Regions from separate parts of the Actinopolyspora sp. BKK2 genome, predicted to be linked through region 4. Evidence: riboswitches for the same ligand, from Rfam matches in the RefSeq annotation. Region 4 holds a riboswitch; each other region holds the start of a gene.
What was found. Region 4 has a riboswitch for cobalamin ahead of G9Q41_RS09025 (VWA domain-containing protein). Riboswitches for the same ligand answer to the same signal wherever they lie in the genome.
Positions count from the first base shown of each region.

Region 1: it holds a riboswitch for cobalamin, as region 4 does, so the genes downstream of both, G9Q41_RS12335 (ABC transporter substrate-binding protein) here and G9Q41_RS09025 (VWA domain-containing protein) in region 4, are expected to answer to the same signal.
Region 2: it holds a riboswitch for cobalamin, as region 4 does, so the genes downstream of both, metE (5-methyltetrahydropteroyltriglutamate--homocysteine S-methyltransferase) here and G9Q41_RS09025 (VWA domain-containing protein) in region 4, are expected to answer to the same signal.
Region 3: it holds a riboswitch for cobalamin, as region 4 does, so the genes downstream of both, G9Q41_RS13645 (iron ABC transporter permease) here and G9Q41_RS09025 (VWA domain-containing protein) in region 4, are expected to answer to the same signal.

Region 1 is NZ_JAANTE010000005.1:39,320-46,716, reverse strand. It holds gene G9Q41_RS12360 (Bax inhibitor-1/YccA family protein) at 1-294, opposite strand, end outside; gene yidC (membrane protein insertase YidC) at 482-1,675, opposite strand; gene G9Q41_RS12350 (NAD(P)H-dependent oxidoreductase) at 2,173-2,757, shown strand; gene G9Q41_RS12345 (ABC transporter ATP-binding protein) at 2,863-3,642, opposite strand; gene G9Q41_RS12340 (iron chelate uptake ABC transporter family permease subunit) at 3,665-4,702, opposite strand; gene G9Q41_RS12335 (ABC transporter substrate-binding protein) at 4,699-5,724, opposite strand; cobalamin riboswitch at 5,797-5,976, opposite strand; tRNA gene G9Q41_RS12330 (tRNA-Leu) at 6,195-6,268, opposite strand; gene G9Q41_RS12325 (NAD(P)/FAD-dependent oxidoreductase) at 6,577-7,397, opposite strand, start outside.
Region 2 is NZ_JAANTE010000008.1:105,639-113,035, forward strand. It holds gene G9Q41_RS16760 (transglycosylase domain-containing protein) at 1-109, shown strand, start outside; gene G9Q41_RS16765 (CPBP family intramembrane glutamic endopeptidase) at 323-1,297, opposite strand; gene metE (5-methyltetrahydropteroyltriglutamate--homocysteine S-methyltransferase) at 1,393-3,684, opposite strand; cobalamin riboswitch at 3,816-4,075, opposite strand; gene G9Q41_RS16775 (serine hydrolase domain-containing protein) at 4,317-5,666, shown strand; gene G9Q41_RS16780 (VOC family protein) at 5,801-6,208, opposite strand; gene G9Q41_RS16785 (sodium:solute symporter family protein) at 6,490-7,397, shown strand, end outside.
Region 3 is NZ_JAANTE010000005.1:318,807-326,203, reverse strand. It holds gene hisS (histidine--tRNA ligase) at 1-191, shown strand, start outside; gene G9Q41_RS13650 (hypothetical protein) at 288-905, shown strand; cobalamin riboswitch at 1,438-1,580, shown strand; gene G9Q41_RS13645 (iron ABC transporter permease) at 1,790-2,806, shown strand; gene G9Q41_RS13640 (ABC transporter ATP-binding protein) at 2,806-3,594, shown strand; gene G9Q41_RS13635 (ABC transporter substrate-binding protein) at 3,591-4,625, shown strand; gene G9Q41_RS13630 (PH domain-containing protein) at 4,795-5,307, shown strand; gene G9Q41_RS13625 (PH domain-containing protein) at 5,304-7,013, shown strand; gene G9Q41_RS13620 (DUF397 domain-containing protein) at 7,090-7,281, opposite strand; gene G9Q41_RS13615 (helix-turn-helix transcriptional regulator) at 7,282-7,397, opposite strand, start outside.
Region 4 is NZ_JAANTE010000003.1:478,865-486,261, reverse strand. It holds gene G9Q41_RS09050 (serine protease) at 1-736, shown strand, start outside; gene G9Q41_RS09045 (LysE family translocator) at 866-1,501, opposite strand; gene G9Q41_RS09040 (serine protease) at 1,846-2,652, shown strand; gene G9Q41_RS09035 (adenosine deaminase) at 2,746-3,747, opposite strand; gene G9Q41_RS09030 (GNAT family N-acetyltransferase) at 3,916-4,395, shown strand; cobalamin riboswitch at 4,440-4,608, shown strand; gene G9Q41_RS09025 (VWA domain-containing protein) at 4,645-6,861, shown strand; gene cobO (cob(I)yrinic acid a,c-diamide adenosyltransferase) at 7,132-7,397, shown strand, end outside.

The DNA.
Region 1 (7,397 bases), on a different contig from region 4:
CTTGAAGATGTTGACCAGCGCCAGCACGAATCCGACGATCGCCGCGGGCAGCGCCAGCGCCATGGCCTGCGGCCCGGCGATGAAGTAGGTCGCGGCCGCGGTACCGATCGTGATCGCCAGCGTGGTGGCCGTCTTGGTCACGACATCGTCGATGGTCAGCGGACGTCCGGCCTGCTTGGGGGCAGTGGCCTGTCCGCCTCCACCGAACGAGCCCCCGGGGGGCTGGCCGTAGTTGAAGTTCGCGTACCCACCCTTGGGCAGGTTCTTGAACGCAGGGTTACTGCTTGTGCGCAACTCATCCTCCCGGGCGTGCGTGCGCCGTCACCCGTTACAACGATCGAGAACCGCGCACGGTTCCATGTCACGTAAAAAACACTTTACCCGTATTCGAGGATTTCCCCCACCACCTCACCCGACCGATCGAGAGAGCCCCGGCGAGCGCGCGAAAATCCCCAGAGGAGGTGCTCCACGTCACGCGGATTCAGCGGCGTTTCTTCTGGCTCCGCTGCGCCGCGGACTGCTTGCCGGAACGGCTCTTCTGCTGCGGCCCCTTCTTTCCGGAGGCACCACCCGCGGACTTGGCGCCGCCCTTCGAACCACCGCTCGACTTGCCGCCCGGCGTCCCGTTCGACTTGGCCCCGGAACTCGACTTGCCCGCGGAGCTCGTCTTGGCTCCGGAACCGGACTTCTTCGCCCCGGCACCGGAAGAACTCCCCTGCTTGCCGGAACCGCCCTCGGAGCCCGTCCCGTTCTCGGACGCCTCGGGGGGCGAGTCCTCCACGACGGTTCCCTCGACCGCGGTGGCCGACTCGCCCGAGCGCTTCGGCTTCTGCCCGGGCTTGGGGCGGGGAGCCTCCTTCTTGGCCTCGAGGTCGCGCTCCTTCTGGCGCTGCTCCTCGCGATCCACCTTGTTGGTGAGGAAGTGCTGCTGGCCGAGCGTCCACACGTTGTTGGCCAGCCAGTAGAACAGCACGGCCATCGGCAGGAACCAGCCGGAGACCAGCGCGCCGATCGGGGCGAGGTACATCATGACCTTGCCCATCATCGCGCTCTGGGGATTGGCCATGGCCGCGTCCGACTGCCGCTTCATCGACATGCGCATCGTGAAGAAGGTGGCCACCGACGCGACGATCATCAGCGGGATCCCCACCGCGATCATCTCGGGCCTGCTCGTCCCGAAGTTCTCCAGCTGCTGCTCGGACTGGGTGATGGTGTTGGAGAGCTTGGCCCCGAAGATGTCGGCGTTGATGAAGGAGGTGACGCCCTCCTGGCCGAACACGAAGTTGCTGTCCTCGTCCGGCTTGAAGCTCCGCAGCACGTGGAAAAGGCTCAGGAAGACCGGAATCTGCACGAGAGCCGGAAGGCAGCCGCCCAGGGGGTTGACCCCCTGCTCGGACTGCATCTTCTGCATCTCCTGCATCATCTTCTGGCGGTCGTTCTTGTATTTTTCGCGGATCTTCTGCATCTGCGGGGCGAACTTCTGCATCTTCCGCCCCGCGCGGATCTGGCTCAGCGCGGGCTTGAGCAGCAGGACGCGCAGGGTGAACACCAGGAAGAAGACCGCGAGCACCCAGCTGATGCCCTGGTCCTTCCCGAACAGCGCGCCGAAGATCGCGTGCCAGAACCACAGGATGGCCGACACCGGGTAGAGGATAAAGCCGAAGAAGTCCGCCACTCATTCACTCCTGGTCGTCGCCCGGCGTGCTCCTCCGGGCTTCACCTGCACAACCGCACCCCGTACGCACCGCAGGGCTCAGCCCTGCCAGGGTGCCACGACCGAATCCGATCACGACGCGCGGGAACCCCCACAGCCGCCTCGACCGCGCGACACCGGACCGCCCGGAGAAGGGCTCCCGAAACCCCCCGGTCCGACCGGCGCGAGCTCAGCGGGCTCGCGCGCACGAGCGGACCGCGCGGGAGGTCTCATGCGGAGTCGCCCGCGGGGCCCCTCCGAAAACGGAGAGCACGGCGCTGTTCACCCACGTGATTGTACGCGCGGCCTGCCGAGCGCGGACACCCCGGAAGGACGCGGAGATCACAGCGGACACCGGGCGGACGCCCTCCCCGGCGAAGTCTCCGCCGAAGAGTTGACTTGAACCTTACTCGAAGTCCTAGTTTGACTCACGTCGCCGCAGCCGGAACCGACCGGCTCCCCGAGAACGAAGGAGCACCATGAGTTCGAACGCCCTCCGCCTCGCCGTGATCATCGGCAGCGTCCGTCAAGGCCGCTTCGGCCCCACCGTCGGCCGCTGGGTCGCGAGCGAAGCAGAACGGTTCGAGCAGTTCGAGGTCGACCTGATCGACCTGGCCGAGTTCCGGCTGTCCCTCGACATGACCGGCGAGCCGATCCCCGGCTGCCGGGGATCGGCCGAGGAGCTGCGGCGGCGGCTCGGCGCAGCAGACGCCTTCGTCGTGGTCACCCCCGAGTACAACCGCAGCTTCCCCGCCGCGCTGAAGAACGTGATCGACCACCACAAGGTCGAGTGGTACGCCAAGCCCGTCGGACTGGTCTCCTACGGAGGCATCGCCGGTGGCCTGCACGCCGTGGAGAACCTGCGTCAGGTCTTCGCCGAGGTGCGCGCCACGACCGTGCGCGACACGGTCAGCTTCCACGGGGGCCAATCGGCCTTCGACGAGGACGGTGCTCCGGTGGACCAGGCGGGCAGCAGCACCGCGGCCAAGACGATGTTCGAGGACCTGGCCTGGTGGGCCCGCGCGCTGGTCGAGGCCAAGGAGAAGCGCCCCTACCTCGGCTGAACCAGCCGCCCTCGCGGGGGGGGCAGCGGACCTCAGGGGCTGAATCGCGGGCGGGTGCGCCCGGTGGAACCGTTCCGCACCCGCTCGCGGGGCCCGGCGCTCTGCTCAGCGCTCCGAGGGCTTGCCGGGGAAGAAGCGGACCGCGGGGCGCCCCTCCGGACCGTCCGGGGAGACCCCGGCCCGCACGTCGTAGACATCGGCTATGAGCTCCGGCGTGAGCACCTCGGAGGGCTTGCCCGAGGTCACCGCCCTGCCCTCCCGCAGCACGATCAGCTGATCGCAGAACATGGCGGCCAGGTTCAGGTCGTGCAGCGCCAGCACGCTGGTCACCGGGATGCGCACCACGAGACCGAGCAGTTCGAGCTGGTGCCGGATGTCCAGGTGGTTGGTCGGCTCGTCGAGCAGCAGCTCCCGCGGCTGCTGGGCCAGGGCACGCGCGATCTGCACCCGCTGGCGCTCACCACCGGACAGCGTGTGCCAGGAGCGCCGCGCCTTGTCCGACAGCTCCGTGTACTCGAGAGCGGAGCGAACGGCCTCCTCGTCGGCGGCCGTCTCCGCCGACCAGGCACGCCGGTGCGGGACCCGACCCAGTCGGACGACGTCGAGCACGTTCATGTCCACCCCGGTGTCGGCCTGCTGCTCCACGAGTCCGACCTTGCGGGCGACGTTCCTGCGCCCCACCCGGTCGATCTGCACGCCGTCGAGTCGGACCTCCCCGGACGAAGCGCCGCGCACTCCGGACAGCAGCCGCAACAGGGTCGACTTGCCGGAGCCGTTGGGCCCCAGCAGCCCGACGGTCGAGCCGGGCTCGGGCTCGAGGCTGACCTCGTCGACGATCAACCTGCCGCCGACGTGCCAGGAAACCCGGTCGGCGAGCAATCCCACGGCGCCGTCCCCCTTCTCGCGATCAACTCGTCTTGCGGGTGCGGTAGAGGATGACCACGAAGGCGGGAACACCGATCAACGAGGTCATCACCCCCACCGGGATCTCCTTCGGGTCGAGCGCGGTGCGCGCGATCGTGTCGATCCACACCAGGAAGATCGCCCCGGCCAGCGCGGTGGTCGGCAGCAAGCCGCGATGCCCCGATCCGACCAGGGCCCGAGCGGCGTGCGGCAGCACGAGTCCGACGAAGCCGATCGCGCCCGCCGAGCTGACCAGGGTCGCCGTGAGCAACGCGGTCGCGATCAGCAGCACCGTCCTGGTGCGGGTCACGGAGACGCCGAGCGAGGCGGCGGCGTCCTGCCCGAAGGTGAACGCGTCCAGCGCGGTGGCCTTGGCCAGGCACACCAGCAGCACCACGATCAGCGCGAGCAGGCACGAGGCCACGTCGAACCACCCGGTTCCGGACAGCGAGCCCAGCAACCAGAACAGCACGCTCCGGGTCTGCTCGGCGTCGCCTGCCGACATGACCACGAACGAGGTCAGCGCCGAGAACAGCTGCATGGCCGCCACGCCGGACAGGATCACGCGGTCGGCCGTGCCGCCCACGACGTGGCTCAGCACGAGCACCAGCGTGAACGAGCACAGCGAACCGAGGAAAGCTCCGAGCGAGAGCGTGGCCACTCCGCTGCCGAGCCCCAGCACCACCACCGACACGGCCCCCGTGGAAGCGCCCGAGGAGATCCCCAGCACGTAGGGGTCGGCCAGCGGGTTGCGCAGCAGGGACTGCATGACCACGCCGCACAGTCCGAGCCCGGCCCCGCAGACGGCGGCCAGCACCGTCCGGGGCAGCCGCAGGTTCCAGATGATCCCCTCGCGGATCAGCGAGAGCCCGGAGTCGCCCAGGCCGAGGTGGTCGGCCACCACCGCCCACACGTTCGGCACCGCGATGTCGGCCGGTCCTATCGTGATGGTGAAGGCCACGGACAGGCACAGCAGGACCAGCCCGCCCAGCCAGAGGGCCGTGGTGCCCACCCCGCCCGAGCGGGTGAGTGGCGACCTCATTCGACGAGACCGAACTCGCGCAGCTTGGCGGCCACCCGCTCCACTCCGTTCACGGTGCGGATCGACGGGTTCATCGCGGCCCCGCTCAGCTCGATGTAGCGCTCGTTGCGCACCGCGTCCATGTGCTTGGTGACCGGGTTGGACTCCAGGAACCGGATCTTCTGCTCGGCTTCCTCCGCGGTTTGGCTCTCGCGGGTGAGGTCGCCGAGCACGAGCACGTCCGGATTCCGCTCGGCCACCGTCTCCCAGTTGATCTGCGGCCACTCCTGGTGCGTGTCGTCGAAGACGTTCCGCGCGCCGATCCGGTCGGTGATGATCCCCGGCGCGCCGCAGCAGCCCGCCATGTACGGCGACTCCTTGTTGGCGAACCAGTAGAGCACGCTCACTCCGGAGGCATCGATGTCCTCGGTGGCCGCGGTGATCCTGCTCCGCAGCTCGTCGACCAGTTCCGCGCCGCGCTGCTCGACGTCGAACATCCGCGCGAGGTCCTCGATCTCCTGGTAGATCCGGTCCATCCGCAGCTGCTCGGAGCGCGAGCCGTCCCCGTCCCCGGCGTTGTTCTTGGCGCAGTCCGCGGGGGCCACGTAGGTGGGAACGCCGAGCTGCGCGAACTTCTCCCGCGAGGCGACCCGGCTCACGGTGCTCTCGAACGAGGCCGAGACGAAGTCCGGTTCCTCGGCCAGCACCCGCTCGTAGGAGGGGGTGTCGTCGGCGAGCCGGGGGACCCCGGAGTTGGCCTCCTCCAGGGACTTCAGCACCGGGTCGGTCCAGGTCGCCGTGCCCGCCACGCGGTCGGCCAGGCCGAGGGAGAGCAGGATCTCGGTGGATCCCTGGTCCAGGGAGACGGCCCGTTCGGGCGGGGCGTCGAGGGTGACCTGCCTGCCGCAGTTCTCGACGGTTCGCGGGTACCCGGGCGCGCTCCGCCCGGAGGAGTCGGGGGATCCACCGCCGCAGGCGGTGAGCAGACCTGCTGTGAGCAGCGTGAGACAGCACAGCGACAGTGACCGGGACGGTCCACGCATAGGTTCCTCTCCGTCGGAAGGCTCGAGCGCGGAGCCTCGCGGGCATTCGAACCGCCGGTTCGGATGCGAACCGCCGGTTCGGCGGGTGCCAGCAGGTTTTCGGGCTCGAGATCCTCCGGGCGGAAAGCGCCTTCCCGGGAGTGTCCCCAGTGGCCGTTGCTCCGCCCGTCCCTCACACCGCTGCGCGTCAGCTCCGGATTCGCACCGGATTCCCTGGCCCATCACGGGTTGACTGGCGCGGACAGCCTAACAGCGCGGTGTTCGTCCATGAACCGGTCGAGTGCGGACGTGCGCGGACGCACACTCGCCGGCGGCGAGCAGCACGCGTCCCCCAGCGCTGCCGCACCGCTCGCTCGGACCGCTCGGATCGGGAGTCGACCGGGTCCCTTCGGAGGGGACTGAGACGAGCGCTGGGACGAGGCAGTGATCGGGGCGTCCTCGCGCTCATCGTTCTCACTGGTGAGTAGCGGTGCCCCCGGTCGGACTCGAACCGACACTACGACGATTTTAAGTCGTCTGCCTCTGCCCATTGGGCTACGGGGGCTCGCCGTTGGAATCGTCGCCGACGACACGCGTCACGACCAGCCCACACCTGGCTTCCTTAGGACGTTCCGATCGTGCCGTTGGTTCCAACGCGGAGGAAACCGCCATCTGGAGCAACCGCAGTAACTCCACGTGCAAAGCAACGGAGTCTTTACTCCATACGAGCTAATTTAAACACACTGATGGGTGCTACTCGCGGAACGAGTGACAGCCGGTAACCACGGAAGGTCAGCAGTGCGGGAAACCGTACACACGAGGCCGCGCGCCGGGCGAACCGGCACACGGCCTCCGCTCCCGCGCGGGGAGGACTCAGCTCGAGGCGGCACGCTTGAAGTCCGCCCGCGGATTCTGGATCTGCCCCATCGAGACGACCTCGCGGCGGAACAGGAACGCGAGGGTCCAGTCGATGATGATCCTGGCCTTCCTGTTGAAGGTGGGCATCTTGCTCACGTGGTAGGTGCGGTGCATGAACCACGCGATGATTCCCTTGGCCTTGAAGCCGTAGACGTCGGCGACTCCCTTATAGAGCCCGAGCCCGGCGACCGACCCCGCGTTGCGGTGGTAGTACTCGCCGGTCTTGCGGCCGCGCATCGAGGAGATGACGTTCTTGGCCAGCTGGTGCGCCTGACGAACCGCGTGCTGGGCCGACGGAGCGCAGGTGGCGTTGGGGTCCTCCTCCGTCTTGGACAGGTCGGGCACCGCCGCGCAGTCGCCCGCCGCCCAGATCTCGGGGTTGCCCTCGACCTGCAGGTGCGAGGTGGCCTTGATCCTGCCCCGCTCGTCCAGCGGGAGATCGCTGTTCTTCAGCACGGGGTTGGCCTTGACGCCCGCGTTCCACACCAGGGTGTCGGTGTCGAACTCGGTGCCGTCGGAGAGCACGGCGTGACCGTTCTCCACCGACTTCAGGAAGGTGTTCAGGTAGACCTTGATGTCGCGGTCCTCGAGCGCCTTCACGGTGTAGACGCCCATCTTCTCGCTCACCTCGGGCATGATGCGGCCCGCCGCCTCGATCAGCGACCACCGCATGTCGTCCCGCTCGATGGACTCGTAGTAGCGGGTGGCGTACCTGGCCATGTCCTCGAGCTCGGCCAGGGCCTCGGTACCCGCGTAACCGCCACCGACGAAGGTGA
Region 2 (7,397 bases), on a different contig from region 4:
GGGCAACCTCTACGGCGGGACGATCCCGGCCCGGACCTTCTACCCCGCGATGAAGAAGATCCACGAGGGCAAGCCGGTCAAGCAGCTGCCGAAGGTGCGCGGCGACTGACGGTCCCCTCGACGCGCCACCCGAGCAAGCTCGCGCGGCCGCGGCTCGCCACCCCGGCAGTCGGCACCGTCGCGGGCTCTCCCGTGGTGCTCTCGCGAGGAAGGCCCGACATCGGGTAGCCACCTACACGATGTCGGGCCGCGCCGCAGCGAGAGCCCGCGAGAAGGTTCCGCCCAGCGAGCACCTGCGGCAAGGGCGAGCGGAACGCTTCGATCAGCGGTGGTGGAAGCGGGGAACGCCACGGCTGATCCCCGGCTCGTCCACCTCGCGCGCGGGAAGTCGCACCGGGAGCTTCTGCAGCGCGATCAGCAGCAGGATCAGCAGTCCCAGCACGATCCAGCCGGTCCAGCCGAGCAGCCCCACCGAGACGTTGGAGACCGGCTCGCCCGGTGCGTTGAACACCGTGGGCAGCAGCGCCGCGGCGTTGAGGAAGCCGTGCGCGATCGCGGCGGGCCAGACGCTGCCGGAGGCCAGCCGCAGCCAGCCCAGCAGCGTGCCGACCAGCACGCAGAAGACGGTCATCAGCAGGAAGGCGGCCACGCTGGGCACGGCGGGGTAGTTGTAGCCGAGCAGCAGCAGCGGGGCGTGCCACAGTCCCCACAGCACTCCGGTGACCAGGAACGCCCCCGGCTGTCCCAGCGGAAGCAGCGCCCTGTTCAGGTAACCGCGCCACCCCAGTTCCTCGCCTGCGGCGGGAACGACGTTGAGCCACCCGAACACGAACACGTTCACCAGCAGGAGCAGCAGGCTGGTGATCGCGGAGTCCGGGGTCTGCTCGGTCAGGGCGAACTGCAGCTGTCCCGGCAGGTCCGTGAAGTCCAGCCAGCGCGCGTCGTAGACGGTCAACGCCCATCCGACGACCAGCGTCAGCATCATCGCCAGCGGCGCGCCGAACCAACCGAGCAGGCCGTACTTCCACCACCCGCGCACTCCGCGCGGGTGGGTGATGCCGATCTCGCGCAGCACGCGCCTGCTCGGGCTGATCCACCTGCTCGTCACCAGGGCGGCGACGCTGGGCATGAACATCATGGCGATCAACAGGGGCGGGTACCAGGTCGAGTTCAGCCCCTCGCCGGAAAGCCACAGCGGCAGGGTCAGCAACCACGCCGGGATGTAGGCGATCAGAACGAAGCCGACCGCACCGCGAACGTCCACTCGGTCGTACTCGGAGTTCATCCGCTCAATCATGCCAACTCCCCGACGACGTGATCAGCACAACCCTCCGCTCGATCCCCGTGCCCGCTCGTGAGCCCGAGCGGGCACGGGGTCGGTCGAGCGCGGAGTCAGGTGCTCAGCGAGTCACGCACCCGCCGCGCAGCGGTGCGCACGTTGCCCAGCGCCGCTTTCACCTCCTCGTAGCCGCGGGTCTTGAGCCCGCAGTCCGGGTTGACCCAGAGGCGTTCGGCCGGGACGGCCTCCAGCGCCGCGTGCAGCAGCTTCTCGATCTCGTCCACCTCGGGGACCCGCGGGGAGTGGATGTCGTGGACACCCGGCCCCACCCCGTTGGCGAAACCGACCGAGTTGAGGTCGTCCAGCACCTCCATCCTGGAGCGCGCCGCCTCCAGGCTGGTCACGTCCGCGTCCAGGTCCACGATCGCGTTGATGACCTCACCGAACTCCGAGTAGCACAGGTGGGTGTGGATCTGGGTGGAGTCGCTGACCCCCGAGGTGGCCAGCCGGAAGGAGCGCACCGCCCAGTCCAGGTACTGCGCGTGCTGCTCGGAGCGCAACGGCAGCAGCTCGCGCAGCGCGGGTTCGTCCACCTGCACCACGCCGACACCAGCCGACTCGAGGTCGACCACCTCGTCGCGGATGGCCATGGCCACCTGGTTCGCGGTCTCGGCCAGCGGCTGGTCGTTCCGGACGAAGGACCAGGCGAGGATGGTGACAGGACCGGTGAGCATGCCCTTCACCGGTTTGTCGGTCATGCTGCGGGCCGTCTCCGTCCACCCGACGGTGATCGGCTCGGGGCGCGAGACGTCGCCGAACAGGATCGGCGGCCGCACGCACCGCGAACCGTAGGACTGCACCCAGCCGTTCTCGGTGCTGACGAAGCCCTCCAAGTGCTCGGCGAAGTACTGAACCATGTCGTTGCGCTCGGGTTCGCCGTGCACGAGCACGTCGAGCCCGAGCTCCTCCTGCAGGTCGATCACACGGCGGATCTCGCCGGTCATCGCGGACTCGTAGGTGGCCCGGTCGATCCGGCCGTTGTGGAACCGCGCGCGTGCCCCGCGCACCTCGGAGGTCTGCGGGAAGGAACCGATCGTGGTGGTCGGCAGCGGCGGCAGGTCGAGCGCCCGCTGCTGCTCCGCACGCCGCTTCGCGGGGTCGCCACGCCGCGCGTGCTCGGGACGCAGCTCCGAGGTGCGCGAGCGCACCCGCTCGTCGCGCGACCTGGCCGCGGCCCGGCGGTCCTCGACCGCGGCACGCCCCCTGTCGAGCTGCTCGCGAACGACGTGACGGCCCTCGTGCAGCGCGCGGTCGAGCAGCACGACCTCCTCGACCTTCTGCTCGGCGAAGGCCAACCACGACTTGACCTGCGGGTCGATCTCGCGTTCGGCCGAGACGTCGTGGGGGACGTGCAGCAGCGAGCAGGAGGTCCCGATCGAGACCTCACCGGCGACGCCGAGCAGGGTGGCCGCGGTGGAGAGGGCCTCGTCGAGGTCGCAGCGCCAGATGTTGCGACCGTCGACGAGCCCGGCGACCAGCGTCTTGTTCCGCAGTCCGGTCAGGCCGGAAAGCACGTCGGGCGTGGTCGAACCCGCGACGAGGTCCACCCCGACGGCCTCGATCGGAGCGGAGGCGAGCACTCCGAGGGACTCGCCGGGGTCGCCGAAGTAGGTCGGCACGAACAGCTTCGGCCTGGTGGACAGTCCGCCCAGCCGCGCGTAGGCGGTGCGCAGCCTGTCCAGTTCGGCCGAACTGCGGTCCGCGGCGAAGGCGGGCTCATCCAGCTGCACCCATTCGGCGCCCGCCCGGTGCAGCTCCTCCAGCAGTTCGGCGTAGACCGGCAGCAGGTCGTCCAGCCGATCCGCGGGGGAGAAGGAGGCGGGGGCCTCCGCGGTGCTCTTGGCCAGCAGCAGGAACGTCAACGGCCCGATGAGCACCGGCCGGGTGGTGATTCCCAGTTCACGGGCCTCCCGGAACCGCTCGACCGGGGTGCGGTCGGAGAGGCCGAACCGGGTGTCCGGGCCGATCTCGGGTACGAGGTAGTGGTAGTTGGTGTCGAACCACTTCGTCATCTCCAGCGGAGGTGTGGACTCCGCTCCGCGGGCCATCGCGAAGTAGGTGTCCAGCGGGTCGCGACCGAGATCGCGGTAGCGCTCGGGAACCGCCCCGAGCGTCACGGCGGTGTCCAGCACCTGGTCGTAGTAGGAGAACGTGTTGCTCGGGACGGATCCGAGTCCGGCCTCGTGCAGCCTCCGCCAGGTTCGCGCGCGCAACTGCCCGGCCGTTTCGCGCAGCCGGGCCCGGTCGGTCTCACCGGACCAGTAGTTCTCCAGCGCCCGTTTGAGCTCACGGCGCGGCCCGATGCGGGGATAGCCGAGTACGGTGGATCCGATTTGGCTGGTCAAAGCTCTCTCCTCGCGAGCTCGACGGCATGGTTGGCCGGAGGCCTCGAGGAAAGTGGCACAGGTGTCGTGGTCGCGTGGGAGCGTACGACCCGCCGTCCTGCCGGCCTTCCCGCGAGGCCCCGGACTCGCGCACCGGAGTGCGCATCGATGGCAGGTCTTCGGACTCGTGGGCACTACCGGCCCGGCCGGTTCTCCTACTCGCCGTCGGCTTCCCGGGCGGTTCTCCCGTCCAGTGCCGTGCTCCGAACGCGATCCTCGTCGACCGCGTGGGGACGGCGTTCGTTCCCACTCACCGCTGCGGGGCAGTCCCGGATTCGCACCGGGTTCCCTCTTGCCTCACCGGGCGGGACGTTCTCGTCACCGCCGGTGAACCACCGATGCACGCATGGTTGCGTGCTCGGCCCGGTTTGGCAAGTCCCCAGTGGTTCGGTCCAGGCCGGTGGAGGGGGCGGGCGAGGCGTTTCGGCAGCGATTTCGGCTTCCGGTGTATTCTCGGTCACAGCGCGGTCCGTCCGAGTTTCGCCGAGCGGAGCGGAAAGGCGTCGCGCTTCGGGGAGTCGAGTGGCACACTTTACGGGTCGGTGCCGCGGGTGAACTTGCGAACGGGAGCTCCCGCGCGGAAGCATGTCCTCATGCCGAGCGAACTGCTGCCCACGACTCGACGCGCCCTGTTGCGGCGACTGGCCGTCGAGCAGTCCCAGAACCGTGTTCCCTCGTTGATCGCCGGGCTGGTCCGCGACGGTGAGACCCTCTGGGTGGACGGCCGGGGATCGGTGCGCACCGAACCGCCCACGGCGAACACGCAGTACCGCATCGGTTCCATCACCAAGACGTTCGTGGCCGTGCTGGTGCTGCGCCTGCGCGACGAGGGGCGGTTGGAGCTGTCCGATCGCTTCGGCGACCACGTCCCGGGAACCGTTGTGGACGATCGCCCGATCTGGCAGCTGCTGGCGCACAACAGCGGGTTGAGCTCCGAACCGGCGGGGCAGTGGTGGGAGCGCGTTCCCGGCGACACCCCGGAGAGGTTCGTCGCCTCGGTGGACGATGCGCAGCTGCGCGAGGAACCCAGGCACGTCCTGCACTACTCCAACACGGCGTTCGGGCTGTTGGGCGAGCTCGTCGCGCGGCTGCGCGGTGAGGACTTCGCCACCGCGCTTCGCGGGGAGATCCTCGATCCGCTCGGCATGCGGCGCACGACGATGGAGCCGGTGGAGCCCTACGCTCCAGGACTGGCCGTGCACCCGTGGGCCGACGTGCTTCAGCCGGAGCCGGCCGAGGACGCGGCGGCGATGGCCCCCGCCGGACAACTTTGGTCCACTGTGGATGACATGGTCCGCTGGCTGCGCTTCCTCATGGGCGAGACCGGTGAGGTGCTGCACCCCGACACGCTGGCCGAGATGCGCCAACCGGCCAGCGTGGACGACGGTGCCGAGTGGAGCCGGGGGTTCGGACTCGGTCTGCAGCTGGCGCGCCACCGGGGGCGCAGGCTTGTCGGGCACGGCGGGTCGATGCCGGGGTTCCTCGCGAACGTACTGGCCGATCCGGAGGAGGCGACCGGGGTGGTCTTCCTGGCCAACACCACCTCCGGGGTTGGGGCGTTGGCCACCGATCTGCTGGACGTGCTCGCCGAGCACGAACCGCGCATCCCACCGGAGTGGCATCCGAGCACAGAGGTCTCGGAGGAGACGCTGGCGCTGACCGGGCTGTGGTACTGGGGACCGATTCCGCACCTGATGCGGGTGCTGCCGGACGGGCTGCTCCAGCTGTCGGCCTGGAAGGGGCCGGGCAGGACCTCGAGGTTCCGCTACGCGGGGGAGGAGACCTGGATCGGCCTGGACGGTTACCACCGCGGGGAGCCGCTGCGCGTCGTCCGTTCCGCGGACGGGACCCCCGCCCACATCGATCTGAACACCTTCGTGTTCACCAGGGCTCCGTACGATCCGAACGCTCCCGTCCCCGGCGGAACGCTTCCGTGGAAGTGACCGGTTGATCCCGCCGGAGGGGCGGAACCGCTCCGCCCCTCGGTTCACGGCCGTCCCCACGCGGGGCCGTCGGGAACGTCTCACCGGACGGGCAGGGCTCGTCCGGTCCGCCCCGTCGAACCGCCGGGTGAGTTTCAGCCGTCCGTTCGGTCCGGCAGGTTGGCGAACAGGTCGACGTGGTTGCCATCGGGGTCGAGCACGGTCGAGTAGCGCTGTCCCCACGGTGCGTCCCAGGGAGCGTGGTGTCCCCGGTGGCCCGCCGCGGTGAGCTCCGCGTACGTGCTGTCGACGCCCTCCGGCGAACCGCAGTCGAAGGCCAGGGCGATGCGGTGCCTGTCGGAGGACGGTTCCTGATCGGGCTCGGTCGTCCACACCGCGTCCGCCCTGTCCCACATGAGTCGAACTCCCGTGGGCAGGGCGGCCTCCACGTGGGCCTCCGCGTCGGCGGAGGCGGGCAGGTCCAAACCGAGCCGCCGGTAGAAGGCCAGCGTTTGCGCCATGTCGTCGGCGACCATGCCGACGGCGCTGAATTCGATGGACATGACGGCAAACTAGCCGGTCGAGGGGCTCCCCGAGTTGAACGAGTCGGTCGGGACGTGGTGAATTCGTTGAGTAGTTGACCGTGTCGCCCGTGCTTTGCCTCTCGAATGCCGAGTGACCTCCGATTTCCGGCGAGCGGAACACGGGGTGTCACTCGGGAAGTCGAGCACCGATCATGTGTTGACCGTCACCCGATCGTGTCGTAGGTTGTTCGAACAACGTTCGGCATACCGAACATGCGATTGGAGAGCCAACTCGCGGACGGCGACAGGATCGGACGACGATGCACACTCTGGCCGATGGGCTACGGCTGTCGTTGAACTGGATGGACAGCCTCATTCTTGTCATCTATTTCGCGGTCGTTATCGGGATCGCGTTTGCCGCAAAACGAAGCGTGCACTCCACGCTGGACTTTTTCCTGTCCGGGCGCTCGTTGCCCGCGTGGGTCACCGGACTCGCGTTCGTTTCGGCGAATCTGGGGGCGACCGAGATACTCGGAATGGCCGCGAACGGGGCACAGTACGGTGCCTACACCATTCACTGGTACCTGATCGGCGCCATCCCCGCCATGGTCTTCCTCGGCCTGGTGATGATGCCGTTCTACTACAACTCCAAGGTGCGCAGTGTTCCCGAATTCCTGCTACTGCGGTTCAGTCGTTCCTCGCACCTGCTGAGCGCGATACTCTTCGCGGTGGCCTCGGTGCTCATAGCGGGTGTGAACCTCTACGCCCTGGCCATCGTGCTGCAGGCCCTGCTCGGCTGGCCGATTCCGCTCTCGATCATGGTGGCGGGGCTCTTCGTGCTCGCCTACATCGTCATCGGAGGGCTCACCTCGGCCATTTACAACGAGGTGCTGCAGTTCTTCGTCATCGTCGCGGCACTGGTGCCGCTCACCGTGCTCGGGCTGGTCCGCGTCGGCGGTGTCGGAGGTCTGCTGGACAAGGTGACCGCCTCGGAAGGGGCGCAGTTCCTGAGCGCCTGGGGCGGCACCGGATTCGGCCAGGACAATCCCCTGGGGGCCAACTGGCTGACCATCACCCTGGGACTCGGTTTCGCCATCTCGTTCGGCTACTGGACGACGAATTTCGCCGAGGTCCAGCGGTCCCTCTCGGCGAAGAACCTCTCCGCCGCGCGGCGCACCCCGTTGATCGCGGCCTTCCCCAAGATGTTCATCCCGCTGATCGTGGTGCT
Region 3 (7,397 bases), on a different contig from region 4:
TACGCAAGCTCGGCAAGGAACTCTCCCGCGCAGCGAAAGCCGGAGCACAAGCCGTGGTCATCATCGGCGCCGACGATTGGGCCAGTGAGCGTGTGACCGTGCGTGACCTGACCACGGGAGCTCAGCAAACGGTACCGCTGGACGATGTGAGCGCGACTGTTCGCGGGGTGCTGACCACGCCACCCGAATGAGTCAACAAGCGGTACCCGTTCGGCGGCGTGATCAAATCGTATTCCTGTCTAGCGTGTGCCGGACAGGATCATTGGTCAGCACGCGGAGGTCCGATCGTGACTTTCAGTGGTACTCGGTTCCTCGACAGCATCGCCGAGCAGGGTATACCCGCGAAGTGGGGACAGTTCGGCGCGCAGATGTCCGCCGACGGTGCGATCGTGACGCACTTGGTGGCGGCCGTGAAGGAGGCCCACGAAACAGGAAGCTCCGAGGCGCGGGACGCGGCGCTGCGCCTGTTCGACGAAAAACGGGACAACCTCGCCGCTGCCCGACAGTTGATCGCTACCCAACTTACCGACTACCGCGAGTCGGGGCGTTGGGCGCGGTTGGACGCGGTGGTCCGATCGGCAGACGTCGACGAGCTGGTCGAGGGTATGCGGGGTCACTTCGGACTGCATCCGTTCCCGATCGCACTCGAGTCGATCCGATTCAACTTCGAGTACGTGCGCGAGCACGGCTTCGAGGAATTCTACCACATGACTGACCAGTACCTCGCTGAGATCGAGCGTCTGACCGAGGAGGGACGGGCAGCCTTCGAGGCCGGTGAGGACGGCGAGAGCTTCCCGCCGTTCTGGCTCTACAAGCTCGACATGGCCAGCGTGGAGGTCCCGACGCACTGCCACATCTGTCAGAACTTGATCACCTATGCGGAGCGCGCACTCGACGAGAGCTGACGCACGAACTCGGCGAGGACGTTCGGCTCGCAGCTCGGCACACTCGGCTCGGTGCTCGCTCATCGCTGCGATCCTCCGGCCGCTGACTTCGCCGCCCGCGCCTCCGACTTCGCGGTTTACTCCTCAACTTTCGCGGTCTCGCCTTCGAGGTGAGCGGCTTCGGCGCTGGTTCGTGCCGCGTCCACGCCGAGAAACGGTCGTTTTCGACATATGTCGCTCCCTCCAATTCGCCCCTTGTGACTACGTCCTAGCCAGTGCGGGTTCGAATCCCGCCGGCCTCACCCTCTCCACCGGTTTTCCCGGCGAACGGTTGGTTCACCGCCCGCTGTCGCGGGGCTTGCCCGCCCCTCGAACAGCACCACGACGCCCGGCACCACGACGGCGCGGTGCGCGCGGCGCGCCCCGCACCGGGTGGAACGCACCGGAAAGTTCCCGCCACATCGGACAACTCCCGTTCCACGGGCTTCTCCCCGGTCACCTCCCCGGTGCCGAGCGCGCTCGGCTGTGGCCAGCCGCACAAAGCATGGACAATCGCCAACATTTGGCAGAAGATCCGCCCGCAGGAAAACCACAACGACGGCGCTCGGGGGAAGTCCGGTGCGAATCCGGCGCTGACCCGCAACGGTGAGCTCGCGTGAGCAAGCCCGAGAGCCCGACGTCGTCGCGGCGCCCTCCCGGAAGCGGACCCGGTGAGGGCGCGGAAAGCTCCACCACCGTCGAGGACTGCGGGGAGGGAGCCCGAGCACGACACCCGTCCCGGGTGGACACGTGCGCGCCGGGTGCCTTCGCGTGGTCTGCAACGCAGAAAGGTCCCCGGGTTGTGCGATACGGCTCAGCTTCGAGCGGCACCGCGCGGGCAACGTCCCGGCAGGCTCCGCCTTCCGCTGCTGTGCCTGCTGCTGGGGGTCGCGCTGCTCGGCTCCGTCGTGTGCGGAGTCGCGCTGGGCCCCACCGGCATTCCCCTCGGCAAGACCGTCGCACTGCTCCGCGAAGCAGTGCGCGGCGGAGTGATCCCGGCCGAGGACGCCGGCATCTACTACATAATCCGGGACGTCCGGTTGCCCAGGGTGCTGCTGGCCGCGGTGGTCGGAGCCGGGTTGAGCGCTGTTGGGGTCGCCACCCAGGCCATGGTGCGCAACGCCCTGGCCGACCCGTTCGTGCTCGGCATCTCCTCCGGAGCCTCGGTGGGAGCCAGCGCGGTCGCGCTGTACGGGATCCTCGGTGCGCTGGGGTTGTACGCCCTGTCCACGGCCGCCTTCCTCGGCGCGCTGTGCGCCACCGCGCTCGTCTACGCCATCGCCCGCACCTCGAACGGGCTCGCCCCGCTGCGGCTGGTGCTGACCGGAACGGCGATGTCCTACGGGTTCTCCGCCGTCACCACGCTGCTGATCTTCCAGGCTCCGAACGGCAACGCGGCCAAGTCCACCATGTTCTGGCTGCTCGGCAGCCTGGGCGGCGTCACTTGGAACTCGCTGCCGGTGGCCACGGTGGTGGTCGCCTGCGGACTCTGCTACCTGCTGCTGTCGGCCCGCAGGCTCAACGCCCTGGCCATGGGCGATGAAACCGCCACCACGCTGGGGGTGAGCCCGGCGCGTTTCCGCCGCGAGCTGTTCGTGGTGGCCGCCGCGGTGACCGGTGTGCTCGTGGCGGTCAGCGGAGCCGTCGGCTTCGTCGGGCTGATGCTGCCGCACCTGGCGCGGCTGCTCGTCGGGGCCGACCACCGCCGGGTGCTGCTGCTGGCTCCCCTCGCCGGTGCGGTGTTCCTGGTGTGGACGGACCTGCTCGCGCGGACCGTCGCCGCCCCCGAACAGCTCCCGCTCGGTGTGATCACCGCGGCGATCGGTGTTCCGTGCTTCCTGCTGCTGATGCGCCGCCGCGGAAACGCGCTGGGAGGTAACTGATGGACCTGGACGTGGAAGGTGTCGACGTGTCCGCGGCGGGCGTGCGACTCGTCCGGGACGTGGACGTGCACGTCGCTTCGGGCGCGCTCGTGGGGCTGGTCGGGCCCAACGGGAGCGGCAAGTCGACCACGCTGCGCTGCGTGTACCGGACCCTGCGCCCCGACCGGGGCGAGGTCCGGCTCGGCGGCTCGGACGTCTCCGCGATGTCCCTGCGGGAGAGCGCCCGCCTGATGGCCGCGCTGACCCAGGAGTCCCAGTCCGAATTCGACTTCACGGTCACCGAGGTCGTCGAGATGGGCCGCACCCCGCACCGCGGAACGGGGCGGGAGGAACGCGACCGCGCCCACGCGGAGGCGCTGCGCGCCGTGGGCTGCGCGCACCTGGCGGAGCGGAGCGTGCTGTCGCTTTCGGGCGGTGAGAAGCAGCGGGTGCTCATCGCGCGAGCGCTCGTGCAGCGACCGGAGCTGCTCGTGCTGGACGAACCCACGAACCACCTCGACATCCGGCACCAGCTGGAGGTGCTGTCCCTGGTGCGCCGGCTGGGCATGACCACGCTGACCGCGCTGCACGACCTCAACCTGGCCGCGGCCTGGTGCGACCAGGTCTACGTGCTCAGCGGCGGGCACGTGGTGGCCGGTGGCCCTCCCGGGCAGGTGCTGACCCCCGAAGTCGTCGGCGACGTCTTCGGGGTGCGCGCGCACGTCGTCCGCCACCCCGACAGCGACGTCCCCCAGCTGCTGTTCGCCCCGGCCACCGGCTCCGGCACGGCCGAACCACCGAAAGGATGAGATCCACAGTGCGCATCCGGCGGAAAGCACTCGCAGGCGTTTCCCTGCTGATGTCCGGTGTCCTGCTGCTCGGGGGGTGCGGCGCCAGGGTGGCCACCACGTCCTCGGGCGAGCCCCCGGAACGCTTCCCGGTGAGGTTGGACAACTGCGAGCGGCAGCGCACTTTCGACCGGCCACCGCGGAGGGTGGTCACCAACGACATCGGGATCACCGAGATCATGTTCGCGCTCGGGCTCGAGGACAGGATGGCCGGCTACTTCCTGTCCGACGGACAGCGCAACGGGGTGCGGAGCTCGCCCTGGTCCGCGAAGTTCGAACGGACACCGCACCTCGGCGAGGAGATCGGCATGGAGGGGGTCCGGGCCGCCGGGGCGGACATGGTCTTCGCGGGCTGGAACTACGGGTTCGGCGAGACGGAGCGCTTCACCCCCGAACGCCTGGAGAAGGCCGGCATCGACTCCTACGTGCTCAGCGAGTCCTGCCGTCGGAGCGGTGCCCGGGACGCGCGCGGCATCATGCCCCCGCTGCGGGCGCTGTACACCGACATCCGCAACCTCGGCGAGCTGTTCGGGGTGCGGCAGCGGGCCGAGCGGCTGGTCTCCGAGTACCGGAGCACCATCGCGCAGGCGCGCGAGAGGAACGCCGGAGGGGACACTCCCAGCGTCTTCCTCTACGACTCGGGCAGGAGTGAACCCGTCACCTCGGGAAACGGCGGGGCCGCCGACCAGATCATCCACAAGGCTGGTGGGGAGAACATCTTCCGCGATCTCGACGACAGCTGGACCACGGTCAGCTGGGAAACCGTGCTGCGCGCCGACCCGGACGTCGTGCTGATCAACGACTACGGAGGAAGGAGCGCCGCGGAGAAGATCGACTTCCTGCGCGGGCACCCCGCCGTCTCCGAGCTCGAGGCCGTCCGGCGGGGACGTTTCCTCACCCTGCCCTACGCCTCCCTGGTGGAGGGGCCGCGCAACGCCTCGGCGGTGCGCGAGATCGCCCGCTTCCTGGACGACGTTCCCGCTGACGACTGAGGCGTTCCGTTCGCCCTCCTCACGGGTGCTCCCGCGGCGGACCTCCTCACGCCCCGCCGCGGAACCGGGTGCCGGGACGAGCAGCGGCCGTGATCCGGACCGCACGGGCGCGCTCATCCGCTCCCGACTGCCAAAATGTGCCGCGGGCTCGCGGACTCGGAGGTGACCCATGATCGACACCGGCGAAACGCCCGGCGGTGTGCGGTTGCGACCACCACAGCACCGCGTCGATCGACGTGCCGTCCTCTGGTGGGGCTGCCGGGCGGGCGCTGTGGTGGTCGTGCTGCTGGCCGCGTTGGCGCCGGCCGCGTGGTGGTTCGCCTCGGCGCGGGAGTTCCTGCTGGTGGGGATGCTGCTCGTCGGGGCGTTCGGAACGGGCTACGCTGTGGTGATGCCCTGGTGGCGCTACCGGGTGCACCGCTGGGAGACCACCGATTCGGCCGTCTACACCGCCAGCGGTTGGCTCAGCAGGGAGTGGCGCGTGGCCCCGATGTCCCGCATCCAGACCGTGGACACGGCCCGCGGACCGCTGCAACGGATGTTCGGCCTGTCCACCGTGACCGTGACCACCGCCTCGGCCGCCGGGCCGCTCAGCATAGCCGGGCTCGACCACGAGGTGGCCTCCGACCTCGCGGAACGACTCACGATGACCACCCAGGCCGTTCCGGGAGACGCCACTTGAACGACCCGCACGCGGAACCAGCCGCCGAGCAAGGAGAGCAGCGGTCCGAGGAGTCCTTCGCCGAGTGGCAGCGCCTGGACCTCAGGAGCGTGTTCGCCTCGATGGGGCTGCTCGTCGTGCCGATGCTGCCCGTGGTGGCGCTGGTGCTGTTCCCCTCGGACGACTCGAACACGCTCCCGAAGGCAGGCGTGGCGCTGGCCATGGGGGTGTTCGTGATCGGGGCCGCCTGGTGGAGGTGGTTCTTCACCCGCTTCCGGGTGACCCCGGAACGCTTCGAGCTGCGCCAGGGCAACTTCTCCCGCAGCTTCCACTCGATCCCGCGCGAGCGCATCCGGAGCGTCGACCTGACAGCACCGCTTCCCCATCGGTTGCTCGGCATCTCGGTGATCAGGATCGGAACCGGCAGGCAGTCCACGAAGGCCTCCGAGCTCAGGCTGGACGCCCTGCCCACCGACCGCGCCGAGCGACTGCGCGAGCAACTTCTCCGCCGACGGCGCAGCGCTCCCGCGGACGAGTCGTCCCCCGCACAGGTCGGCGGTGCCACCTCGAGGGGCGCAGAACTGGCCAGGATGCGCCCGAGCTGGTACCTGTACAGCACGCTGACCGCCTCGCTGCTTCTCGTCACCTGGGCGGGCCTCGGCTCGGTGCTGAACACCCTCGGTGATCTGCTGCGGGCGCTCGGAGTCACCTCCTGGCTGGTGGAGCGGTTGCCCGGCAGCGCGGACTCGGTGCTGACCGGGCCCTCGCTGTGGATCGGGGTGCTGCTGGTCCTGCTGGTGCTGCTGGTCGGCGGCTGGGTCGGCGCCCTGATGATCTCGTTGGAGATGTGGTGGGGATATCGCCTCTCGACGGAGAGCGGGGAAGCGCTGCACGTCAGACGCGGGTTGTTGACCACGCGGGCCGTGTCCCTCGAGAAGCGCAGGCTCCGCGGGATCGAGCTGGCCGAACCGCTGCTGCTCCGGCTGGCGGGCGGCAGCAGGCTCACCGCCGTGGCCACCGGCTTGGGCAGCGAGAGCTCCGGCCGGGCCGACAACAAGGCGCTGCTGCCGCCCGCCCCGCGTCACGTCGCGGAACGGATCGGCGCCGAGGTCCTGGAACGCGCCGACGGCACCGGGCGGTCGGGGAACCTGCGAGGGCATCCGCGCGCGGCGCTGCGCAGGAGGATGACGCGGGCGGTGCTCGTCGTCCTGGTGCTGGTCGGCGCGACGGTCGTGGCGCGGCTGCTCGGTCCGCTCCCGTGGTGGAGTCCGCTCGGGGCGGTGCTGACCGCGCTGCCCGCCGCGCTGTTCGCGTGGGACGCCTACCGCAACCTGGGGCACGAGCTCCGCGGCGACTTCCTCGTCACCCGCCACGGAACCGCCGTCCGGAGGACGGTGCAGCTCCAGCGCAACGCGATCATCGGGTGGCGCGTCCGGCAGTCCCCGTTCCAGCGGCTGGCCGGGCTGGTGACCATGAGCGCCACCACCGCCGCGGGAGATGGTCAGTACTCGGTCCACGACGTGGAGCCCTCCGCCGGGGTGGCTCTCGCGGACGAGGCGGTTCCCGGTCTGCTGACCCCGTTCCTGCGCGCTGATCCCGCCGGGCCCACCGGCGAGGGGTCCACCGGCGAGGGGTCCACCGTCGACGGGGCCACCGACGACGGGGCCACCGGCGAGGGGACCGGACGGGAACCGCCTGCCGCGGGCGGGACACCCGCCGAACGTTGAGGCACCCGCGCACCGCGAGGCACTTCCGGTGGGGGGGCGGAGCCCGCTCCGCCCCGCACCGTCGGAGACGTCCGGCTCAGCGCTGGGTGTTGCCTTTCCGGATCCTTTCCAGGAAGGCCCGCCACTGCGCGCGTTCCACGGTCAGCAAACCTGCGAGCGGGTTCTTGCTGTCCCGGATCCCGACCGCGTTTTCCGCGAAACCGACTTCGACGCACTGACCCTGCCCCTGGGTGCGACTGCTCCGCCGCCATGAAAAGAATTCAGACATCTAGAGTTCTCCTATCCGTGCGCTTATCACGTCCAGCGATTTCCGCGGTTCGTGGGCGTGCGCACCCAGATGCTCCATCATGGCGTCGTAGTTCGACAGCTCGTTCTCCCCTTCGA
Region 4 (7,397 bases):
GCCCGGGGACACGGCTTCCGAGCCCGGGGACACGGCGAGGTCCTCGGCCGCAGCTCCCGTCGTGGGCGGAGAACCAGCCGACGTGGCCGATCACCCGTGGGTGGTTTACCTGGTGGACGCCGCGGGCAAGCAGTTCTGCGGGGGCGCCGTAGCCGCTCCCGACAAGGTGGTTACCGCGGGCCACTGCGTGGCCGATCAACAACCGGACCGGATCCGGGTGGTGGCGGGACGTACCGACAAGAACACCCAGGCGGGGACGGTGACCGGTGTCTCCGGCATCTGGGTGCACCCGGAGTACACGGATCCGTACCGCGGGGCCGACGTCGCGGTGCTGACCCTGCGGGACTCGCTCTCACGGGCGAGCCTGCCACTGGCCGGTGACGAGGACGGCGCGCTGTACGAGCCGGGCACGAAAGCCACCGTCCTCGGGTGGGGTGCCACCTCCGAGGGAGGAGGACCCTCGGACATCCTCCGGAAGGCGACGGTCCCGGTGGTCGCGGACTCCGAGTGCGGGCAGACCTACGGGAGCAACTTCGTGCCCGGGGCCATGGTCTGCGCCGGGTACGCCGAAGGGGGAGTGGACGGTTGCCAGGGCGACTCGGGAGGCCCGCTGGTGGCCGGGGGCAAGCTCATCGGCGTGGTCTCCTGGGGCATCGGGTGCGCGCGCCCCGGGAAGCCGGGTGTTTACACCGAAATGGCCAGCTACGCCGACCAGGTCCGCGCCCAGCTCTCCTGAGCGGTTCCCCCGGGCAGGCTGGTGCTTCGGCGGAAGTGGTGCGGCGTTCCGGCGCCGCCGCAGCCGGAAGGCCCCGTAGTCCCGCTGCTCGACAGGACGTCTTCGCGGGGGCGTGTGACCTCGCGTGGTTCACCCGGCCACCAGCCCCGCGGAGATCCCGAGGAAGGCGATCGCGCTCACCAGGTCCAGCGAGTTGCGGAAACTGGGCCTGCGCAGTCTCTCCGCTGCCCGGGAGGCGGTGAGCACGATCGTGAACTCCCAGACGGCGGCCAGCAGCAGGAACACGACCCCGAGCGCCGCCAGCTGGATCGCCGGGTTGCTGGCCGAACCGACGAACTGGGGGAGGAAGGCCAGGCTGAACAGCAACATCTTCGGATTGGTGATGTTGCTCAGCAGGCCACGCAGGTAGGGGTTCGCCTCGGGGCGCACCTCCGCCTCCGGTGTGGAGGCCGCCGTGGCCTCCTTGCGGGTCAGCCACAGCCCGCGGAGGATGCTGATCGCCAGGTACACCAGGTACGCGGCACCGACCCACTTCATCACGGACAGAACCTCCGGCCTGCTTGTGATCAGCGCGCCGAGTCCGGAGATCACCGCGCTCACCTGTATCAGGCTCGCCGTGTGAATGCCCGCCAGCGCGTGGATTCCGGGACGCGTGCCGAATCGCACCGAGGTACGCAGCAGCAGGAAGGTGTCCACCCCCGGTGTGAGTATGACCACCGCGCTGGCCAGCATGAAGGCCGGGAGGGTGCCGACATCCAACAGCATGGCGTTCCTTTCGTTCACGGCGTGACGCGATCCGAGTACCGGTTCCGGGAGCGGAAGTTCACCCGTGCGCGGGCGCCTTGCTCACGCGATCGGGTGATCTTCTGCTCGGCAGGGTCGGGGTTCGTACCGCAGCAGCATGCTTACTGGAAAAGAAAAGCTCTTTTGGTCGCGAATGAGCGGGAACTTTTCCGACCGGAAACCATGATAACGAAAAAAATTACTGCCCAGCAGTGAGCTGTCCCTCATGTGAGCAGCACGACAAGACGGATACAGTCCGCCGTTGGTACGACACGTTCGGAGTGGGGTGACAGTGGTTGCGCTTTGGCCGCGAACGGTGCCGTGCGGTGTCGAAGGCAACGTTGTTCCGCGTTCTCGCGCTCGCAGCCGTCCTCCTGGTGAGCGGAGCGCAGCACGCGGCCGTGGCTGCCGCCTCGGGAACGGAGCACGCAGGAACCCGGGCGCGGGTGGTCGGAGGGCAGGCCACTCGGGTCGGTGAGGCACCGTGGGTGGCCGCGCTCACCGACCGCTCGGGAGGTCAGTTCTGCGGCGGCACGCTCGTGGCGGCCGACAAGGTCGTAACCGCTGCGCACTGCACGATGACTCCCGGAGGCGAATCTCCCCGGTCGGTTCGGGACCTGAGCGTGGTGCTCGGCAGGAAGGACCTGCGCACCGGGGCGGGGCAGTCGGTCGAGGTCGAACGCGTCTGGCGGCACCCCAGGTACGAGCACTTCACGAGCGGATTCGACGTGGCCGTGCTGACGCTGAGCCGGAAGGTGGCCACCCGACCGGTGGAAATGGTCGGGGCGGCCGAGGAGACGCCGTACGCCCCCGGGACCACCGGCTCAGTCTACGGCTGGGGGCGCACCGGGGAGTCGGAGCCGGCCTCGCCGGTGCTGCGCTCGGTGCGCGTGCCCGTCATGGCGAACTCCCGGTGCGCGCGGGCCTACGAGTCCTTCGACTCCGGCGGGATGTTCTGCGCCGGGTATTCGGAAGGTGGCAAGGACGCCTGCGCGGGCGATTCCGGTGGTCCCTTCATCGTGCGAGGCAGGCTGGTCGGGGTGGTCTCCTACGGGAACGGTTGCGCGCGCTCGGGGTTCCCCGGCGTCTACACCAGACTCGCGCGGTACGCGGACGAGATCGCCGGAGTGTGAACGCGCGACCGCCCGAAGTCGTCGAGGAGGAGCGCGACCATCGGTTCGAGTGCTCGTTTCGAAGTCGCGCCCGCGCCGAACGGAGAACCTCGATCAACCGGCCTGGATCTGCCCGCGCAACCGGTCGCGCTCGGACTCGGGCAGGAACGCGGCCTCGACCGAGTTGAGCGCGAACTCCCGGAGGTCCCGGGCGCCGAAACCGAGCTCGCGCTCGATCGCCGCGAAGTTGTCCCCGACGTGGCCGCCGAAGTAGCTCGGGTCGTCCGAATTGATCGTGGTGCGGACCCCGGCATCCACCAGACGGGGCAGACAGTGCTCGGGGAGGGTGTTCACGCAGCGCAGACGCACGTTCGACAGCGGGCACACCGTCAGGGGGACGCGGTCCCGGGCGATCCGCCGGACGAGCTCCTCGTCGTCGACCGACCTGATCCCGTGGTCGATGCGCTCCACGCCGAGCACGTCCAGCGCCTGCCAGACGTATTCAGCCGGGCCTTCCTCGCCCGCGTGCGCGACCAGGTGCAGTCCCGCCTCGCGGGCCCGGGCGAACACGTTCGCGAAGTCGGCGGGGGGATATCCCAGCTCGGCCGAGTCGAGCCCGACGCCGATGATGCGATGCGAGTGCTCGAGCAGTTCGTCGAGCATGCGCTCAGCCTCCGCTGGACCGCGGTCCCGGAGGAAGCAGGCGATCAGTCCGGTGCTGACGCCGAAACGCTCCCGACTGCTCGACAGCGAGGCCTCCAAACCGTCGAGCGCGGTTTCCAGCGACACGCCCCGCGTCGTGTGCGCCTGCGGATCGAAGAAGATCTCGGCGTGGCGGACCCCCTGGTGCGCCGCCCTGTCGAGGTAGTCGTCGGCCAGCGCGGTGAAGTCCTCGGCGCGCCGCAGCACGTTCATGCCCGTGTAGTAGAGATCCAGGAACGACTGCAGGTTGCTGAAGTCGTAGCGTCCTCGGAGGTCTTCGACATCGGTGTAGGGCAGGGTGATGCCGTTTCGCCGCGCCCGGTCGAAGGTCAGTTCCGGTTCGAGAGCTCCCTCGATGTGCACGTGCAGCTCGGCCTTGGGCAGCGTCGAGGTCGTCGGTGTTTCGGGAGCCACCTGGTCTCCTTCCTGTGGCGGACCGGCCGAGTGGACAACCCTACAGTCGATCAGCCGCGGGCGTACCGGCAGTGAGTCGAACGGCACTCCGAGCGGTCAGGGCCCCGGCGCGGACCGGAGCGGCGGCGCATCGGAGTTCGGCGCAGGAGGTGTGATAGGCAGGTAAGGGTGAATCTGCAGCCTCTCGCCACCGCAGTGCACCGCGCCTACACGGCCGATCTGGCCCCCGAGGACTTCTACCGCATGCTGCGGCTGCGGGTGGACGTGTTCGTCGTGGAACAGCAGTGCCCCTATCCCGAGCTGGACGGGCGCGATCTCGAGACAGCGACCAGGCACTTCTGGATCGACGCCGGGGGGACCCAGGTGCTCGGGTACCTGCGTCTGCTCGAGGAACCGGGTGGGAGTTACCGGATCGGACGCGTGTGCACGGCCGAGAGCGCTCGCGGCATGGGGCTCGGCAAGAAGCTCATGCACGCGGCGGTCGCCGAGGTGCGCAAGTCGTCCACCGTGCTCTCGGCGCAGGCCCAGACCGTCGACTTCTACCGCTCGTTCGGCTTCCTCGAGCACGGTGAGCACTACGAGGAGGACGGCATCCCGCACGTCGACATGCACCGGGATCCGGAGAGAGTGACCGGGCTAACGAGATAGCTCACGACGCTTGGTCGCCGAGCGCGCTTCTGCGACCATGCACGTTGATCCAAGCGAGCAACGGTCAGGAAGCCGGTGTGAATCCGGCACGGCCGGCGCCACTGTGACCGGGTAGCGGTTCTCCCGCACGAGTGCCACCGGGGTTGCCCAGGGAAGGCCGGAGGAGCGCGTCGATCCGGGAGTCAGGACACTGCCGTTGCCTCGTTCCGCAACCAGGGGCGTCCGAGACCCTAGGAAGGAATACCGGCGATGACCGCTGCCACGTCGACCTCGTCGACCGTGCGTTATCCGTTCTCCGCTGTTGTCGGGCACGACGATCTGCGCTTGGGGCTGCTGCTCAACGCGGTGTACCCCCGCATCGGCGGTGTGCTGGTGCGCGGGGAGAAGGGCACTGCCAAGTCCACCATCGTCCGCGCGCTCGCCTCGCTGCTGCCCGCCGTCGACGTGGTGGAGAACTGCCGGTTCGGCTGCGACCCTTCCGCCCCGGACCCGCGCTGTCCCGACGGTCCCCACGACGGCGACGTCGGACGAACGCGGCGTGCCGCCCAGCTGGTGGAACTTCCCGTGGGCGCCTCCGAGGACCGGCTGGTCGGGTCGTTGGACGTGGAACGCGCGTTGACCGAGGGCGTGCGCGCCTACCAGCCCGGTCTGCTGGCAGCGGCGCACCGCGGAGTCCTCTACGTCGACGAAGTGAACCTGCTGCACGACCACCTGGTCGACCTGTTGCTCGACGCCGCGGCCATGGGGCGGGCCCACGTCGAGCGCGAAGGGGTCTCCCTGTCGCACGCGGCGTCCTTCCTGCTGGTCGGCACCATGAACCCGGAGGAGGGCGAGCTGCGTCCCCAGCTGCTGGACCGCTTCGGCCTGACGGTCCAGGTGTCGGCCTCTCGCGAGGTGGAGACGCGGACCGAAGTCGTGCGTCGACGGTTGCGGTTCGACGCCGATCCTGCAGGCTTCTCCGCGGAGTGGGCCGAGTCCGACGCCGAACTGGCCCGGCGGATCGCGGACGCCCGTGCCCGCGTGGACTCCGTCGAGCTGCCTTCTTCCGAGGTCAGGCGAATCGCTTCCGTGTGCGCTTCGTTCGAGGTGGACGGGATGCGCGCCGATCTGGTGCTGGCTCGCGCCGCCGTGGCGCACGCGGCCTGGCGCGGTGTGGACGCGGTCGCCGCGGCCGATGTGGAGGCGGCGGCGCGGCTGGCTCTGCCGCACAGGCGCAGGCGGGACCCGTTCGACGAGCCGGGCATGGACGAGCAGCAGCTCCAGCAGGCCCTGGAGGACGCCGCGGCGGAGGTCGAGGCTGAGGAGACGGCCGAGGGCGAGACCGCCGAGGGCGAGACCACCGGGGGAACGGCGGAGGCGAGCGCGGACGGCACGGCGGATCCGGGAGGTTCGACCGATGAGTCCGGTTCGGACGGTTCCGGCGGGAACGAGGACCCCGGGGACGGGCCGGAGGACGACGGTCCCGGTGGGGGCGTCGGCGGTTCCCCGGACGGGAACGGTCCCGACGAGGGCCCGGGCGGAGGCGCGGGCGGAAACGCTCCCTCGGAAGGCCCCTCCGGTGAGAGCGGAACCGGCAACGGCTCCGGAAGCGCTCCCGAGGAGCGCACTTCCGGGGCCACGGAGCCGGACTTCCGGGCCCGCATGCTGGAGATCCCCGGTCTGGGGGAGGGGGCTCCGGGACGGCGGTCCAGGTCGCGCTCCCGTGCCGGGCAGGTGGTGCGCTCCTCCGCGGTGGAGGGGCACGGGGTTCACCTGCAGGCCACTCTGGCCGCGGCAGCCCCTCATCAGTGCGCCCGCGGCAGGAGCGGCCCCGGACTGCGGTTGCGTCCGGAGGACCTGCGGCACGGTGTCCGCGAGGGCCGCGAGGGCAATCTCGTGCTGTTCGCGGTGGACGCCTCGGGGTCGATGGCGGCCCGGGAACGGATGTCGGCGGTCAGCGGTGCGGTGCTCGCGCTGCTGCGGGACGCCTACCAGCGTAGGGACAAGGTTGGGGTCGTGACCTTTCGCGGGACCTCCGGCGAGATCGCGCTGCCCCCGACCTCTTCGGTGGACACCGCCGCCGCGCGCATGCGCAAGCTGCCCACGGGCGGAAAGACCCCCCTCGCGGACGGTCTGCTGACCGCGCGCAGGGTGATTCGCACCGAGCGGATGCGCGATCCGCAGCGACGTCCCCTGCTCGTGGTGCTCACCGACGGCAAGGCCACCGTGGGGGTGGATTCGGGAGGCGAGAAGGCCAACCGCGGCCGCAAGGCGGTCGACGACGCGCTGCGTTCGGCCGGGATGCTGGCCGAGCTCGGTGTCGCTTCGGTGGTCGTGGACTGCGAGAGCGGGCCGATCCGACTCGGTCTCGCCGACAGGCTCGCTCGGGGGCTGGGCGCGCCCAACCTGCAGTTGTCCGAGCTCTCGGCCGACAACGTGGCCGGTGTCGTCCGGGCAGCACGAACCGCGGGCCCGGTGCCCGCGTGATCCTCGGCCGACGCGCGGGCGTCGGTCGGCGAGGAGTCGACTCGTCCACTGGTATGGTCGGCAGTGTCCATCTGGCCCCCAGAGATGGACTACGGCGCCCTCGCGCTCCCGGCTACCCCAGCCCGGTTGAGTGCGAGGGCGCTCTTCGTCCGCGTGCTCGTCCAGCTCCGCCCGTTCGCGGAACGGGCCCGTGATCCTCCGGCCGGACCCGGTGAACCGGTCCGCGTCAACGAAGTCGAAGACGAGCGTCGATTTTTTGGAGACTCGACAATGCCACAGGGAAAACCGAGCAGTGTGCCCGACGACGGGCTGACCACGCGGCAACGGCGCAACAGGCCGCTGCTGGCCGTGCACACCGGCTCCATGAAGGGCAAGTCCACCTCGGCCTTCGGAATGGCCCTGCGCGGTTGGAACCAGGGTTGGTCCATCGGCGTGTTCCAGTTCGTCAAGTCCGCGAAGTGGCGGGTGGGGGAGGAATCCGCTTTCCGCGCCCTGGGCAGGCTGCACGAGGAGACCGGCGAGGGCGGTCCCGTCGA